One region of the Streptomyces phaeolivaceus genome, then DNA from elsewhere that is predicted to be linked to it. Evidence: riboswitches for the same ligand, from Rfam matches in the RefSeq annotation. Region 1 holds a riboswitch; each other region holds the start of a gene.
What was found. Region 1 has a riboswitch for S-adenosylmethionine ahead of thrC (threonine synthase). Riboswitches for the same ligand answer to the same signal wherever they lie in the genome.
Positions count from the first base shown of each region.

Region 2: another riboswitch for S-adenosylmethionine. It lies ahead of F9278_RS11060 (aminotransferase class V-fold PLP-dependent enzyme); the one in region 1 lies ahead of thrC (threonine synthase).
Region 3: another riboswitch for S-adenosylmethionine. It lies ahead of F9278_RS48415 (putative leader peptide); the one in region 1 lies ahead of thrC (threonine synthase).

Region 1 covers NZ_CP045096.1:4,564,070-4,569,706, reverse strand. The annotation lists gene F9278_RS21400 (alpha,alpha-trehalose-phosphate synthase (UDP-forming)) at 1-1,142, opposite strand, end outside; gene F9278_RS21395 (glucosyl-3-phosphoglycerate synthase) at 1,420-2,364, opposite strand; SAM riboswitch class I at 2,496-2,670, shown strand; gene thrC (threonine synthase) at 2,688-3,992, shown strand; gene F9278_RS21385 (ubiquitin-like small modifier protein 1) at 4,035-4,310, shown strand; gene F9278_RS21380 (cold-shock protein) at 4,773-4,979, shown strand; gene groL (chaperonin GroEL) at 5,332-5,637, shown strand, end outside.
Region 2 covers NZ_CP045096.1:2,353,076-2,358,712, reverse strand. The annotation lists gene qcrA (cytochrome bc1 complex Rieske iron-sulfur subunit) at 1-777, shown strand, start outside; gene qcrB (cytochrome bc1 complex cytochrome b subunit) at 774-2,414, shown strand; gene trpD (anthranilate phosphoribosyltransferase) at 2,567-3,631, shown strand; SAM riboswitch class IV at 3,838-3,953, shown strand; gene F9278_RS11060 (aminotransferase class V-fold PLP-dependent enzyme) at 4,080-5,441, shown strand; gene F9278_RS11055 (glycerate kinase family protein) at 5,402-5,637, opposite strand, start outside.
Region 3 covers NZ_CP045096.1:175,775-181,411, forward strand. The annotation lists gene F9278_RS01155 (DUF5958 family protein) at 68-469, shown strand; gene F9278_RS46735 (barstar family protein) at 462-926, opposite strand; gene F9278_RS46740 (hypothetical protein) at 1,346-1,549, shown strand; gene F9278_RS01165 (sulfite oxidase) at 1,593-2,867, opposite strand; SAM riboswitch class IV at 3,285-3,394, shown strand; gene F9278_RS48415 (putative leader peptide) at 3,428-3,544, shown strand; gene F9278_RS01170 (ABC transporter substrate-binding protein) at 3,780-5,402, shown strand; gene F9278_RS01175 (ABC transporter permease) at 5,406-5,637, shown strand, end outside.

The DNA.
Region 1 (5,637 bases):
TTCATGCCGTCGCGGATGGGGTTGACGAGGGCCACGTCCGCGAGCCGGTACGCCGCCAGGGAGCGGGCGAAGTCGTCCTTCAGATGGAGGATGACCGGGGTCCAACCCGGCGTCCCGTACCGCTCGTTGATGTCGTCCGCGACCCGCTGGACCTCGGCCGTGTAGTCCCGGTACACCGCGAGGTCCTGCCGCGACGGGTACGCGAAGGCGATGTGCGCGACGCGTTCGCGCCAGGAGGGGTGCTCGTCGAGGAGGTGCCGGTAGGCGTGCAGGCCGCGCACGATGTTCTTCGACAGCTCCGTGCGGTCGACGCGGACGATCGTGCGGCGCGGACGGCCGTCCGGGGCCGTACCGATCTGCTCCCGCAGCAGGGCGACGCGGTCGTCGACGTCCGCCTGGTGCGCGCGGGTCCGCAGGAAGTCCGCGTCGGCGCCCAGGCCGTGCACGCCGATCCGGGTGCCCGACAGGGCGTCGGGGCCGAGGACGGCACGCGCGCACTCGGTGAACGCGTCCGCCCACCGCCGGGTGAGGAACGCGGCCCGGTCGGCGCCGAGGATGCCGTCGAGGACCTGGGCGGCGATGTCGTCGGGGAGCAGCCGGAAGTAGTCGACGGGTGCCCACGGGGTGTGCGAGAAGTGGCCGATCCGCAGGTCGGGGCGGAGTTCGCGGAGCATCCGGGGGGCCAGGGTCAGGTGGTAGTCCTGGACGAGGACGGCCGCGCCGTCCGCCGCCTCCTGCGCGAGGGCCTCGGCGAAGGCGCGGTTGTACGTCTCGTACGACGCCCACTGGCGGCGGAACTCCGCGTCGAAGGCCGGCTCCAGCGGGGTCTGGTAGAGCATGTGGTGCACGAACCACAGCGTGGAGTTGGCGACGCCGTTGTACGCGTCGTGGTGCACGTCGGCCGGGATGTCCAGCATCCGTACGCCCGGCTCTGCGACTCCGCGTCGTACGGCCTCGCGGTCGCCGTCGCCGAGTGCCGAGCACACCCAGACCGCGCCCGACTCCGGGTCGATCGCGGAGAGCCCGGACACGAGGCCGCCGCCGCCGCGCTTCGCTGTGAGGGCGCCCGTGTCGTCCTGTGCGTACGTGACGGGGCCGCGGTTGGAGGCGACGAGGATCTGGGCACCGCGTGTGGAGGCCATAGGGCTCAACCTAGCCAAGGGCTCCGCCGGTCAAACGTGGGGTTCGGCCGTATACAGGAGTGCCCAGTGGGGTGGGGGGTGCGGCGTTCGTCGGCGGGTGGGGGTCCGGTGGGGCTTCTCGCGCAGTTCCCCGCGCCCCTGAGAACAACGGCCCCTGCGGGCCGTTGAAAAAGCACGGGGCGCGGCCCCTGCTTTTTCAGGGGCGCGGGGAACTGCGCGACCAGCCCCCACCGGACCCGCACCCGACAACGCAACGCACCCCCGCCGCCCCAAAAGATCACGCCGCCTTGCGCTCCACGTACTCCTCGACATCCACCATCGGCGGCCGTTCCTCCAGGTCCACCGAGTACGTGCGCGGCTCGAAGCCCTCGCGTCCGCGTTCGAACTGGGTGAGGACGGGCCGGATCAGGTGGCCGCGGGCCAGCCGCAGCTGGGCGGTGCGATAGATCGCCGCGGACATCCGCCCCAGTGCCGCCCCGTCCTGGTGCCGGTGCTTGCGGACACCCACATCGACCTGGGAGAGCGCGTCGAGGCCGACGAGGTGCAGCGCGTCGACCAGCATGCCCAGCTCGACGCCGTAGCCGACGGGGAACGGAAGCTGCTCCAGCAGCGACCGCCGCGCCGCGTACTCGCCGCCGAGCGGCTGGACGAAGCCGGCCAGCTGGGGCCAGTGCATGTTGAGGAGGGGGCGGGCCATGAGTTCGGTCACACGGCCGCCCTGGCCGGCGGCGGAGCCGAGGGGCCGGTCGTACATCGCCTTGACGAGGTCCACACCGGGGTCGGTGAGCAGCGGGCCGACGATCCCGGAGACGAAGTCCGACGAGAACTCCTTGAGGTCCGCGTCGATGAAGCAGACGATGTCGCCCGAGGTCACCAGGAGCGACCGCCACAGCACCTCGCCCTTGCCGGGGACGGCCGGGAGGCGGGGCAGAATCGCGTCGCGGTGCACGACCCTCGCCCCGGCGGCTGCCGCGACCTGGGACGTCCGGTCGGTCGAACCGGAGTCGACGACCACGATCTCGTCGACGAGCGGGACCTGCCGCATGAGGTCATGACGGATGATCGCGACGATGTCGCCGACCGTCTCCTCCTCGTTCAGCGCGGGCAGGACGACGCTGACCGTCTGTCCCGTGGCCCGTTTGGCGGCCATGATCTTGTGGAGCGGGCGGTCGGACATGGACCAGGAGCGGGTGCTCAGCCAGCGCTCGACTTCCTTCAGCACAGTGCGCGGCTCCTCTGCGTTCATCTCGCGGTTCGGACGGCTCTCTCAACTGTCCTGGCCTTCGGTTACAGTCTTGGACAACGCTGGTGACCATCGCATGTCGGTGCCCGTCGGCGTATACAACCAAATACCGCTCATCCAGAGGGGCAGAGGGATACGGCCCGATGAAGCCCCGGCAACCCTCCAGCCGGTCTGACCACGTCATCCGATCATCGTCATTCGATCATCGTCATCGTGGTGAGGCTCCCGGCTCGGGAAGGTGCCAAATCCGTCTCACGGCGAAGTGCGTCGTGAGGAAGATGAGGAGAAAGGGCCTCGCCTCCATGGCTGCGCAGACTGTTGCAAGCACCACCGAATCCGAATCCGGCTCCGCCTCCACAGTAGACCTCGGCCCCGCCGCCGCCCTGAGCTGTCGCGAGTGCGGACACCGCGTACCTCTCGGACCGGTCTTCGCCTGCGAGGAGTGTTTCGGGCCGCTGGAGATCGCGTACGACTACTCCTCCTACGACACGGAGGAGCTGCGGAAGCGGATCGAGTCCGGGCCCGCGAACATCTGGCGTTACGCGCCCCTCCTGCCCGTCCCCGCCGATGTGGCCACCAAGCCGAACATCAACCCCGGCTGGACCCAGCTCGTCAAGGCCGACAACCTGGCCGCCGCGCTCGGCGTCGACACCGGCAAGCTCTTCATCAAGGACGACTCGGGCAATCCGACGCACTCCTTCAAGGACCGCGTCGTCGCCCAGGCCCTCGAAGCGGCCCGTGCCTTCGGTTTCACCACCCTCTCCTGCTCCTCCACGGGCAACCTGGCCGGTGCCGTCGGCGCCGCCGCCGCCCGCGCCGGCTTCCGGTCCTGTGTGTTCATCCCGCACGACCTGGAGCAGGGCAAGGTCGTCATGGCCGCCGTCTACGGCGGCGCGCTGGTCGGCATCGAGGGCAACTACGACGATGTGAACCGCTTCTGCTCCGAGCTGATCGGCGACCCGGCCGGCGAGGGCTGGGGCTTCGTGAACGTCAATCTGCGGCCGTACTACGCGGAGGGCTCCAAGACCCTCGCGTACGAGATCTGCGAGCAGCTCGGCTGGCAGCTGCCCGACCAGCTGGTGGTGCCGATCGCCTCCGGGTCGCAGCTCACGAAGATCGACAAGGGGCTCCAGGAGCTGATCAAGCTCGGGCTCGTCGAGGACAAGCCGTACAAGATCTTCGGTGCGCAGGCGGAGGGGTGCTCGCCGGTGTCGGTGGCCTTCAAGGCCGGGCACGACGTGGTGCGCCCGCAGAAGCCGAACACCATCGCGAAGTCGCTGGCGATCGGCAACCCGGCGGACGGGCCGTATGTGATCGACATCGCGCGGCGGACCGGTGGGGCCGTGGAGGACGTGACGGACGAGCAGGTCGTCGAGGCGATCAAGCTGCTGGCGCGGACCGAGGGGATCTTCGCGGAGACCGCGGGCGGGGTGACCGTGGGGGTCGCGAAGAAGCTGATCGAGGACGGGGTGCTCGACCCGACGCTGACGACCGTCGTCCTCAACACGGGGGACGGTCTCAAGACCCTGGACGCGGTGGCCGGGACCGGGCTGACCGCGACCATCCGGCCCAACCTCGATTCGTTCCATGAGGCCGGTCTCGCGTAAGACCGCCTCGAACAGCACACATTCCCGACCGGAGGTCCCATCGTGAGCGTTTCCGTCCGCATCCCCACCATCCTTCGCACCTACACGGGTGGGCAGGCCGAGGTGACCGCCGAGGGGGCCACCCTTGGCGAAGTCATCGCCGATCTCGAAAAGAACCACAATGGGATCGCCGCCCGGGTTCTGGATGATCAGGGCAAGTTGCGGCGGTTCGTGAATGTGTACGTGAACGACGACGATGTCCGGTTCGAGCAGGGGCTGGAGACGGCGACTCCGGACGGTGCGGGTGTGTCGATCATTCCCGCGGTCGCCGGTGGCTGACCGCCGGTCGGTACCCGCCGGTAGTAACCGTCGGTAACTTTGATTACCGAGAGTTCATCGAATTGCCCCCTCCGCGAGAGAAGCGGAGGGGGCAATTCTCTATGGTTGAGCGCGGTACAGTTGGGGAACCCGGTCCGATCACCGTAGTGATTGCATGCCGGGCGCATATTTGATCGCGCCGCACGCCCTATATGAAGTAGCCAAAGTGTGCAGGCCTTTTGCGTATTTCTTCCCTTTTATGGGGCCCGACTTGCCCTGAATTCGGGCGAATTGTTCGTACATTCCCGACCGGTCGTGTCCAGAATTCTCGTCCCATTGACCTGTTGCAGAGGGCAGTTGGACAGATACATTCGGCCGCGGTCGACGCGTTCCGGCGCACACCCCCAACCGTTGGGGGGTGAGGTCTGACCCGGATCCGCGAAGTGTGGATCTGTGCAAGGGCCAGTAATAGGGGAGTTAGGCATGGCTCAGGGCACCGTCAAGTGGTTCAACGCGGAGAAGGGGTACGGCTTCATCGCGGTCGACGGTGGTGCGGATGTATTCGTCCACTACAGCGCGATCCAGATGGACGGTTACCGCACCCTGGAAGAGGGCCAGCGGGTCGAGTTCGAGATCTCGCAGGGTCAGAAGGGGCCGCAGGCGGACATGGTCCGACTCGCGGCCGGCTGAAGTGCGCGCCGGGCTTTAACGCAGCGACGTTCTTCGTTCTTCATCGGAGGGCTCGCATCCCTGTACGGGGGTGCGAGCCCTTCCGTGTGCCCGGGGGCGGGCTCGCCGGGGGGTCGCGCACGGGAGGCGCACGGGCGCGTTCACCTGCGGATCATCAAGAGCCGCTTGCACTCGCAGGGGGCGAGTGCTAATCATTGGCGTTAGCACTCTGAAGGTGAGAGTGACAACGAGGATCGGGTCGGTGAGGCCCGCAGGCCATGTGGGGCAAGGAACCACGAGGCAGGCGAGCCGTCCGTCGCGGGCGCCAGCGCGGTCCGGAGCAATCCACCCCAGTCCGGGAGGACCACTTCACATGGCCAAGATCATCGCGTTCGACGAGGAGGCGCGGCGCGGCCTCGAGCGCGGCATGAACCAGCTCGCGGACGCCGTCAAGGTGACGCTCGGCCCCAAGGGCCGCAACGTCGTCCTCGAGAAGAAGTGGGGCGCCCCCACGATCACCAACGATGGTGTCTCCATCGCCAAGGAGATCGAGCTCGAGGACCCGTACGAGAAGATCGGCGCCGAGCTGGTCAAGGAAGTCGCCAAGAAGACGGACGACGTCGCCGGCGACGGTACGACCACGGCGACCGTTCTCGCCCAGGCCCTGGTCAAGGAAGGC
Region 2 (5,637 bases), 2.2 Mb from region 1:
GCGCTGAACTTCGCGCTGGGCATGACGCTGGGCCTGTCGCTGTTCTGCATCGGCGCCGGCGCGGTCCACTGGGCCCGCACGCTGATGTCGGACGTCGAGGTCGCCGACGAGCGCCACCCGATCGAGGCCGCGCCCGAGGTCAAGGCCAAGGTCCTGGCCGACTTCAAGGCCGGTGCCGAGGAGTCGGTGATCGGCCGTCGCAAGCTGATCCGCACCACGATGTTCGGCGCGCTGGCCCTGTTCCCGCTCTCCGGTGTCTTCCTGCTCGGCGGCCTCGGCCCCGCGCCCGGCACCAAGCTGCGGCACACCACCTGGGCCAAGGGCAAGAAGCTCGTCAACATGAACACCAACGAGCCGCTGCGTGCCTCGGACGTCGCGGTCGGGTCGCTGACCTTCGCCATGCCGGACGGCCTGAGCGAGCACGACCACGACTTCCAGAAGAACATCGCCAAGGACGCCCTGATGATCGTCCGGATCCAGCCGGACGACATCAAGGACAAGCGCGAGCTGGAGTGGTCCCACGAGGGCATCGTGGCGTTCTCGAAGATCTGCACCCACGTGGGCTGCCCGATCTCCCTGTACGAGCAGCAGACGCACCACGTGCTCTGCCCCTGCCACCAGTCCACCTTCGACCTCGCCGACGGCGGCCGGGTCATCTTCGGCCCCGCGGGTCACGCCCTTCCGCAGCTGAGGATCACCGTCGGCGAAGACGGCTACCTCGAAGCGGTCAGCGACTTCGAAGAGCCCGTTGGTCCTGCCTTCTGGGAGCGCGGATGAGTACTGCAACCACCACCGACGCACGCGACAAGCGTGAGAAGGCACCGGCCGGCGAGCGCGTCGCCGACTGGGCCGACGGCCGGCTCGGGATCTACTCCCTGGCCAAGGCCAACATGCGCAAGATCTTCCCCGACCACTGGTCGTTCATGCTGGGTGAGATCTGCCTGTACAGCTTCATCATCATCATCCTCACGGGTGTGTATCTGACGCTGTTCTTCCACCCGTCGATGAACGAGGTGGAGTACCACGGCAGCTACGTCCCGCTGCAGGGACAGCTGATGTCCGAGGCGTTCAACTCGACCATGCACATCTCCTTCGAGGTGCGCGGTGGTCTGCTGATCCGGCAGATCCACCACTGGGCGGCGCTGGTCTTCCTCGCCGGCATGTTCGTGCACATGATGCGGGTGTTCTTCACGGGCGCGTTCCGCAAGCCGCGTGAGGTCAACTGGCTGTTCGGCTTCCTGCTGTTCGTCCTCGGCATGTTCACCGGCTTCACCGGCTACTCGCTCCCGGACGACCTGCTCTCCGGCACCGGTGTCCGCTTCATGGAGGGCGCGGTCCTGTCCGTGCCGATCGTCGGCACGTACCTGTCGTTCTTCCTCTTCGGCGGCGAGTTCCCGGGCGGCGACTTCGTGGCCCGCTTCTACTCGGTCCACATCCTGCTGCTGCCGGGCATCATGCTCGGCCTGCTGGTGGCGCACCTGATCCTGGTCTTCTACCACAAGCACACGCAGTACGCGGGCCCCGGAAAGACGAACAACAACGTCGTCGGCATGCCGCTGCTCCCCGTGTACATGGCGAAGGCGGGCGGCTTCTTCTTCCTGGTCTTCGGTGTCATCGCGGTCATCTCGGCGATCGCCACGATCAACCCGATCTGGACCATGGGCCCCTACCGGCCCGACCAGGTCTCCACCGGCGCCCAGCCCGACTGGTACATGGGCTTCTCCGAGGGCCTGATCCGTGTCATGCCGGGCTGGGAGATCAACTTCTGGGGCCACACGCTCGTCCTGGGTGTGTTCATCCCGCTGGTGATCTTCCCGCTGGTCCTGGTGGCGATCGCGGTCTACCCGTTCATCGAGTCCTGGGTCACCGGCGACAAGCGCGAGCACCACATCCTGGACCGCCCGCGCAACGCCCCGACCCGTACGGCCTTCGGTGTCGCGTGGATCACCTGGTACATGGTCCTGCTGATCGGTGGTGGAAACGACCTCTGGGCGACCCACTTCCACCTGTCGATCAACTCGATCACCTGGTTCGTCCGGATCGCGTTCTTCGTGGCCCCGGTCCTCGCGTTCATCGTCACCAAGCGCATCTGCCTCGGCCTGCAGCGGCGGGACAAGGACAAGATCCTGCACGGTCGCGAGACCGGCATCATCAAGCGCCTGCCGCACGGTGAGTTCATCGAGGTCCACGAGCCGCTCAGCCAGGAGCAGCTGCACACGCTCACGGCGCACGAGCAGTACGCCCCGGCCGAGATCGGTGCCGCGGTCGACGAGAACGGTGTCGCCCGCAAGGTCACCCGCCTGCAGAAGCTCCGCGCCAAGCTGAGCAAGGGCTACTACGGCGAGGACAGCCAGATCGCCAAGCCGACCGTCGAGGAGTACAAGGAGATCACGAGCGGCCACGGCCACCACTGATCGCTTCGCTTCGCCACACCACGGTCGAAGGGCCCCCGTCCGATCTTCGGACGGGGGCCCTTCGCCGTGCCCGTGGCTGGATAGGGTGGGAGCGCACTTTTGATTTCATGGATCGCGCGGCATCTCGCGCGCCACGACACCCAGGAGCGGCTATGAGCGCTGTGACCCCCGCTGGAGGCGACACCGCGGCGGGCCGTTCCTGGCCCACCGTGCTGAACGCGCTGCTCTCCGGGCAGGACCAGGACGCCGGCGCCACGTTCTGGGCGATGGACCAGATCATGCGCGGTGAGGCGACGGACGCGCAGATCGCCGGGTTCGTGGTGGCGCTGCGGGCCAAGGGGGAGACCGTCGACGAGATCACCGGTCTCGTCGAGGCGCTGTACGAGCACGCCAATGTCATCGAGGTGTCCGGGAAGACCGTCGACATCGTCGGTACGGGCGGGGACGGCGCCAAGACCGTCAACATCTCCACGATGTCGTCGATCGTCGTCGCCGGTACGGGCGCGAAGGTCGTCAAGCACGGCAACCGGGCCGCGTCGTCTGCGTCCGGGGCTTCCGATGTGCTGGAGAAGCTGGGCGTCAATCTGGAGCTGACGCCGAAGCGGGTCGCCGAGGTCGCCGAGGAGGCCGGGATCACCTTCTGCTTCGCGGTGAAGTTCCATCCGGCGCTGCGTCATGTGGCCGCCGCGCGCGGGCAGTTGGGCATCCGGACCGTCTTCAACGCGCTGGGGCCGCTGGCGAACCCGGCGAAGGTGCGGGCCCAGGCGGTCGGTGTCGCCGACCCCCGGATGGCGCCCATCATGGCCGGTGTCCTCGCCGAGCGCGGCAACTCGTCACTGGTCTTCCGCGGCGACGACGGCCTGGACGAACTGACGACCACGGCGACGTCGCGGGTGTGGGTCGTCCGGGACGGCAAGGTGACGGAAGAGGCGTTCGACCCGCGTGACGTCGGCCTGGAGCTGGTGCCCGTGGAGGCGCTGCGGGGGGCCGACGCGTCCTTCAACGCGGATGTCGCGCGGCGGTTGCTGGGTGGGGAGACCGGTCCCGTGCGGGATGCGGTCCTGCTCAACTCGGCGGCGGCGCTGGTGGCGTTGGACCCGACATCCGCGTCGCTCGCGGAGCAGCTGCGGGACGGGATGGCGAAGGCGGCGGAGTCGATCGATTCCGGGGCGGCTCGGCGGGCCCTTGAGCGGTGGGTCGCGGCGACGAACCGGTAGTTCTGCGGGTGCGGGTGCGGGTGCGGGTGCGGGTGCGGGTGCGGGTGCGGGTGCGTGGGGGCTGGTCGCGCAGTTCCCCGCGCCCCTGAAAAGCCGGGGCTGCGCGAGAAGCCCCACCGGCCCCCACCGGCCCCCACCGGCCCGCACCCGCCCAACATCCGGACACAAGTTGCGGCGCGACGATCACTTCACGTAGGTTTTCGACAGGTCATGAGTGACAGCCCATAGCCCCGGCTGGCTGTCCGGCAACCCTCCGTCCGTGGCGGGGTGCCCCGGGTGAAGACCGGGCCATAGGCAGCGAGGTCTACGGCAAGCGCGGTTACGAGGGAGTCTTCCGTGAGCAAGCGAATGCGATAGGGCCGCCGAGCCCCGCCTCCGCGCACCCTTCTCTCTTTCCTCCACATGCGCCCTTCCCTTCCTTCGCGCATGCCTCTCACGGGAGTTCGCCATGTCCGTCTTCACCGCTGCCGCCGACCAGTCCGTTTGTGCCCCGTTGTCCGTTCTGGGGCGAGATGTCACCGTCCCGCTCGTCACCGGCGGCGAGGTCACCTACGCCGCCCTCGACTACGCGGCCAGCGCCCCGGCCCTGCAGCGCGTCTGGGACGACGTGGCGGCGTACGCGCCGTACTACGGGAGCGTGCACCGGGGCGCCGGGTACCTCTCGCAGCTGTCGACGGACCTCTTCGAGAACGCCCGGAGGACCGTCGCCGAGTTCCTCGACTGCCGGGACGGCGACCAGGTCGTGTTCACCCGGTCGACCACCGACTCGCTGAACCTCCTCGCCGCCGCCCTCCCCGCCGACTGCCAGGTCTTCGTCTTCGAGACCGAGCACCACGCCTCGCTGCTGCCCTGGCGGGACGCGCGGGTGACCTACCTGGACGCGCCCCGGACGCCCGAGCAGGCCGTCGCCACCCTGGAGACCGCGCTCGCCGGACGCGACCCGTTCGGGCCGGCGCTGGTGTGCGTCACCGGTGCCTCCAATGTCACCGGGGAGATCTGGCCGGTGCGGGAGCTGGCCGCCGCCGCGCACGCGCACGGTGCGCGGATCGTGCTCGACGCGGCCCAGCTGGCACCCCACCACCCCGTCTCCGTACAGGAGTTGGACGTCGACTGGGTCGCCTTCTCCGGCCACAAGCTGTACGCGCCCTTCGGCTCGGGCGTCCTCGCCGGCCGCGCCGACTGGCTCACCGCGGCCGAGCCGTACCTCGCCGGGGGCGGAGCCTCCCGCAAGGTCACCCGGCGCACCGACGGCGGTGTGGACGTCGAGTGGCACGAGACCGCCGCCCGGCACGAGGCCGGCTCGCCCAACGTCATCGGCGCCTACTCCATCGCCTCCGCCTGCAAGGCCCTCACCGAGGCCGGGTTCGACACGCTGGTCGCCCGTGAGCGGTATCTGATCGACGTCGTACGGGCCGGGCTAGCCGAGGTGCCCGAGGTGCGGATCCTCTCCCTCTTCGGGGACGACGCCCCGCGCGTCGGTGTCCTCTCCTTCGTCGTAGAGGGCTGGAACAGCTCCCACTTCGCCGCCGCGCTCTCCGCCGAGTACGGCATCGGCGTACGCGACGGTCTCTTCTGCGCGCACCCCCTCGTCCGCGCCCTCCTCGGCAGTGAGCCGCAGGCGCAGGGCGAGTGCGGCGCACCCGAGGCCGCGCCCGGCGAGCGGTCCCTCAACGCGATCCGGGTGAGCTTCGGCGCGGGCACCCCCGACGAGCACGTGGAGCGGTTCGTGGGCGCGGTGAAGGAGCTGGTGAGCAACGGCGCGCAGTGGAACTACCGCACGGAGGACGGTCGTTGCGTCCCGGCCGTCTGAACCGCGCCAGCCGTCTGAACCGCGCTGACCGCGCCATTCGTTCCGGCCGTTCCGGCCGTTCCGGCCGTCACCCGCGCGCCCAGCACGATCATCCGTAGCGCCCGTTCCGTGGCGTCCGTGAGCAGCTCGTGTGCGCGGACCAGGGCCTCGGCGAGGGCCATCGGCGCGGGCAGGATGCCGGTGTACGCGTCCACGC
Region 3 (5,637 bases), 4.4 Mb from region 1:
GCTTGGTTCCACTGACCTGGGCTCGGAGGCGGCTCATCGCTTGCTGGTTGTTCGATGGAAAGCGGCCATGTCTGAACGTGATGTCATGTTGAACAAGCTCGCTCAGGGGCTGCGGTCGATGGTGGACGGGCTCGGCTGGTTCGACGGGCTGGGTGGGGAGGAGCAGTCGGAGACGCTGATGTTCCTGCGTCATCACTGCGTTCAGGCGCGTGTCGTGGACCAGGACGGTCCGGAGGCCGTACGGCTGTCCGGGCTGCGGCCGACACACACGCCCGCCGTGCTGATCACGTGTGGCCCGATCGAACAGCACCTGGGGAAGATCGTCTCCCTCGCTCCCCCTGACGAACGACGGAAGGCGTTGCGGCCGCTGGTCGCACTGCTCGGGATCGCCGACGGTCGGCGGCGCGAGCGGTTCTGCCGCGGTGGCTGCGGTCACTGGTGGCACGCCCTGTCCGCCACCGTCATGTGAGCGTGACGCGTGTGCCGCCCCCGGCCAGGACTTCGAGGGTCGCGGTGACCAGGTCGTACGGTTCGCCCTCCGGTGTCAGGACGTGGGACAGGTGTTCGTGGGCGATCGGGGCGTTCCGCCAGCGCACGGTCGCGGGCGAGGTGGGGCCGAAGTTGCCGCGCAGACAGTCCACCAAGGCGTCGAGGCAGCCGCCGAAGTAGCCGCCGGGGCCGTTGACGGCCTCACCCAGGGCCGGATAGAGGCTCGGCTCGTCGGTGATGCACCGGCCGTCCAACTCGGACGCCCCTCCGGCGGGGCGGTCCCGGTGGTCCAGTCGGCACCCCCGTTCGCGGACCAGGTCGAGCCAGGCCCCGCGTTGCCGGGTGTCCAGGTCGGTCCAAGCTCCGGGGGCGTCCGGCGGGGCGGCGAGCCAGCGCCGCCAGACGGGCCAGGCGTACTCGGGTACGGGTTCGGACACCTCTCCGTCGAGTTCCAGATCGATGAGGTCCGTCCCGTGCGAGGACGGGCCCCACGCACGGACCTTGGGCCGCAGCAGCCGGTCCGTGAGCGGTTCGCCCCTGTCGTCGTGTATCTCCAGCCACGCCTCGTCCAGGTCCAGGGCACGCCGAGTGCCCGTCGCGAGCGCACGCCGCAGCCGATCGCTCGGGGCGAACCCCCGGAGGACAAGGGGGCGCGGCAGCTGGTCGGGGCGGCAGGACGCGGGCGATCTCTTGGCAAGAGCCCAGCCAGCGCCGGCCGTCGTGCAGTCGGACCGGGGCCCGGTGTCCCTCGGGCGGGCCGTCGTAGTCGTCCAGGCCGGTGAGCACGAGGCTGTTCCATCCCGGGCCCGGGACCGGGCCGAGACCGTGCCGTCGCGGGTATGGTCCGGTGCGGTTCGTGCGCGGGTGCGGGCCGAGGCATTCCGCGTCTTCCAGTGGCCACGCGTCGAGCGTCCTCTGGAACGCCCTGTTCGACCCCCGCGACATCCTCGACCTCATCAAGAGCGGCCGTACCGAGGACGAGGCCGCCTCCCGTCTGGTGACCGCCCTCCGCGGCGCCCTCATCGGCTGGTCCACGACACCGGACCGCAGGGACGACTGAGCCGGCGGGCCCCGACCGGGCCCGCCGACCGGACGTCCGTGGGTCACACCACGCTCACGGGATGCCGTACCACCGCGTCGAACAGATAGCCCTGGGTGTTGGGCACGGCGGTGTCCGGCTGGGTGCGGCCGGCCGTGTCGGTGGCGCGGGCCAGCAGGTGGGTGGCGCCGGGCGCGTCGGGCCGCCAGCCGACGGACCAGCGGGTCCAGGTGCCGGAGCGGGGGCGGTCGTGCAGCCGGGCGGGCCGCCAGTTCGTGCCGCCGTCGGTGCTGACGTCGACATGGGCGACACCACCCGCGCCCGACCACGACCGCCCGTGCAGCACATGTTTCCGCCCCGCCGTGAACGTGGCCCCGCGCGCCAGTTCGAAGGCGCTCTTCGTGGTCTGCCGGGTGAGCGGCGCGCTGCCGCCCTCGGGGTGGGCGGGCCCGAACAGCCGGTAGAAGGCGGTGTTCCAGGGCGAGAACAGCGGCTGCGCGGACACCTCGATGTCACCGACCCACTTGATCGACGCGATCCCGATCCAGGACGGCACCAGCACCCGCACCGGGTGGCCGTGGTCGTACGGCAGTGGCTCACCGTTCATCTCGTACGCGAGCAGCACATCGTCGAGCGCCTTGGCGAGCGGCAGCGGCCTGCGCACCCGGCCCAGGCTCTCCCCGCCGCTGACGAACTCGGCGTCGAGGCCCCGGGGTTGCACATCGACGGCGTACGGGGAGAGCCCGGCTCCGCGCAGCACATCGGCAAGGCGCACCCCGCGCCAGCGGGCGACGCCGATCGCGCCCAGGGTCCAGGCGGTGCCGGTGACGGTCTCGCCCTGCTGGGTCGTGTAGAAGGAGCGGCCGTTCCCGGCGCACTCGACGAACGCGGTGCGGGTGACGGCCGGCAGGGCGCGCAGTTCGTCGTAGCCGAACTCCACCGGCCGGTCCTCGCCGGGGGCGCCGCGCAGCCCGCTCCCCCACAGCCGCAGCCGCCAGTCGGCGGCGTCCAGGACGGGGGTGGTGGTGTGGTTGCGTACGAAGAACAGGCTGTTGGGGGTGTGGTGGCCGGTGCCGCGCAGGGCTTCCCAGCGGGTCTCGGCGTTCGTGCCGCGCTGGATGAACCACTCGGGCGGCAGGGGTTTGACGATCGGTGTGTCGGCGGCGTGGGCGGGCCGTGCGGTGCCGAGCGCGGTTCCGGCGGCCGTGGCGGCGAGCAGGGTGAGCAGCCGACGGCGTGAGACGCCGTCGGCCCTGGCCTCACCGGCGAGCCACTGGCGCAGCCTGCGACGGTCGTAGTCGGTCTCGTGGCGGTGACCGGCGGGGGTGGGAGAGAGCATGGCGGATCCTCGTCATGCGGAGTGAAGGAGCACGGCAGGGACGGGAGGAGTGGCGGAGTAGGGGTGGCGGAGACGGCAGGGATGGCAGCGATGGCGGAGACGCCAGGGGTTGCAGGGGTTGCGCGCACAACTGGCTTACGCGGCAAGGTGGTTGGCGGCGGCCTCGGAGAGGCGCGCGATCAGCCGGTCGGCCGACAGAGCGCGGCGGCCACACGGACGAGGTCCACGGCGCGGCGGCGGGTCAGCGGCTCCGACAACGGCATGGCGGGATGCAAGCACGTGCGGCGGGGGATGTCAACGGAGCGTTCCGGTAGGCGCGATACGGGCCGCGCCGCGCGCCGGGGCGCTCTCTTCGTCCGCACTCTGCTCCCCGCCCGGCGTTGACGGGCCGCGAAAACGATCGCTAAAGTTTCAACTGGCATTGAGTGTCAGCGTCAAGCCCTGGCTTGCTGACCGGCAACCCTCCGCCGCGGTGGGGTGCTCCAGGTGAAAGCCCGGCCGGATCGCCGATCCGGCAAGCGCGTGGCCCCTGACAGGGCCTGGAACACGGAGGAGTGAGCATGCGGTACAGCGCCATCTCCGGTCCCTCCGGCACGGTCGCGGCGGCTCACTCCCGGTTCTCCCGCCGACGCCACATCGACCTGCAGCGCATCACCAGCTGTCTGTGTCGCGGCTGACCGCAGCCCCCAAGCCGATCTAGGGCGTTCCCCCGCTGGTCTCAGCCGTTCCGGCACCGGCGACGCATGCCCCTTTCCCGGCTCTTTTCCGTTTTCCTTTCCGCTTCCTTGTCCTTCCTTCTTCTCCCTCACCCTCCACAGCCGTGTCGTCCTGCCCTGGAGCGACACCATCCGCGTATCTCCGCCGTCCGCACGAGCCCGTGCGGGACGGCTTTCGAGTAGGAGAACCACTTCCGTGATATCGCATCCGGATTCCCGCCCCGCCCGATGGGCGACACTGACCGCGCTCCTCACCACCGGTGCACTGCTGACCGCCTGCTCGTCCGGAAGCGGCGGCGGTGCGAGCGACGGCACCGGCCGGCCGAAGTCCGGCGGCACCCTGACCTTCGCGGTGGGCTCCGACGCCGGCTGCGTGGACCCGCAGCAGGTCGGCAGCAACGACACCATCTACTCCCTGCGTCAGATCGTCGACTCCCTGACCGACCAGGATCCCAAGACCGGCAGGATCGTGCCGTGGCTGGCGAAGAGCTGGGACATCAGCAAGGACACGAAGACCTTCACCTTCCACCTCCGATCAGGGGTCACCTTCAGCGACGGGTCAACGCTCACCGCGCAGGTGGTCAAGGACAACTTCGACGCGGTGCCGAAGCTGGGCGCCCTCGCGACCCTGGCCCAGGGGTATCTGAGCGGGGTGGAGAGCACCACCGTGGTCGACCCGCTCACCGTGCGGGTGAGCTTCAAGCAGCCCAACGCCCAGTTCCTCCAGGCCACTTCCACGTTCTCGCTGGGCATCGAGTCGTCGGCGAGCGTGAAGCGGGCCCCGAAGCAGAAGTGCAGCGACGGGGTCGTCGGCAGCGGCCCGTTCACCCTGAAGCAGTATGTGCAGAACCGTTCCATCACCTTGGCCAAGCGGACCAAGTACGCCTGGGGTTCCGCGCTGTGGAGCAAGAAGGGCGAGGCGTACCTCGACCGGCTGGTGTTCAAGGTGGTGCCGGAGGCCGGTGTGCGCACCGGCAGCCTGCAGTCCGGTCAGGTGGACGCGATCAGCAGCGTCGGCAGGGCCGACGAGAGCGCGCTCAAGGGTGCCCAGGTGAACCTGGCGGCACGGGCCAACCCGGGCAATGTGTTCAACCTGGGGCTGAACAACTCCCGGCCGCTGCTGAAGGATGTGAAGGTACGGCAGGCGATCCTGTTCGCCGTCGACCGGCAGCAGATCGTGGACGCGGTGTTCCCGACCGGCACCCGGCCGGCCACGAGCATCCTGGCGCACACCACCCCGGACTACACGGACCTCGGCAAGGACCTGGCGCACGACGCGGCGAAGGCCAAGTCCCTGCTGGACGAGGCCGGTTGGAAGACCGGCGGCGACGGCATCCGGACGAAGGACGGCGACAGACTGAGCCTGACCGTCTCCTGGTTCGCCAACGCGGCCACCAACCAGCCCGCCCTGGAGCTGATCCAGCAGCAGCTCAAGGCCGTCGGTATCGACATCGTCCTCAAGGAACGGCAGATCAGCCAGTTCGCCACGACCCTGCAGTCCGGTGACTTCGACGCCGTATGGGGCAATGTCACCCGCGCCGACCCCGACATCCTGCGCAGCTCCTACTCCACGAAGCTCGCCAACTTCTACCATCTGCCCGCGAGCCCGCTCGACTCGCTGCTGACCCGGCAGGCGGCGACCAGCGACGCCACCGAGCGCGCGCAACTGGTCGAGCAGGCACAGCGGTTGATCGTGAGGAACGCGTATGTCGTACCCGTGGTGGAGCTGCAGACCCAGCTCGGGGTGGCCAAGAAGGTGCACGACCTCGGCTTCGAGGCATCCAGCCGGATCCAGCTGCACGACACCTGGATCGGCTGACGCGTGCGCCGCTATGTGGTCAAGCGCGTCGCGCAGGCGGTCGGGGTGCTGTGGGCTGCCTACACCGTCTCGTTCCTGGTGCTGATCCTCCTCCCCGGTGACCCGGTGTCGGCGATGGCCGGCGCCGGGGCGGAGGCCGGCACGGTCGACCCTGCGCAGCTGGCGAGGCTGCGCCACGAGTACGGCTTCGACAAGCCCGTGCTCGCGCAGTACGCCGACCATCTCGGCCGGGCGG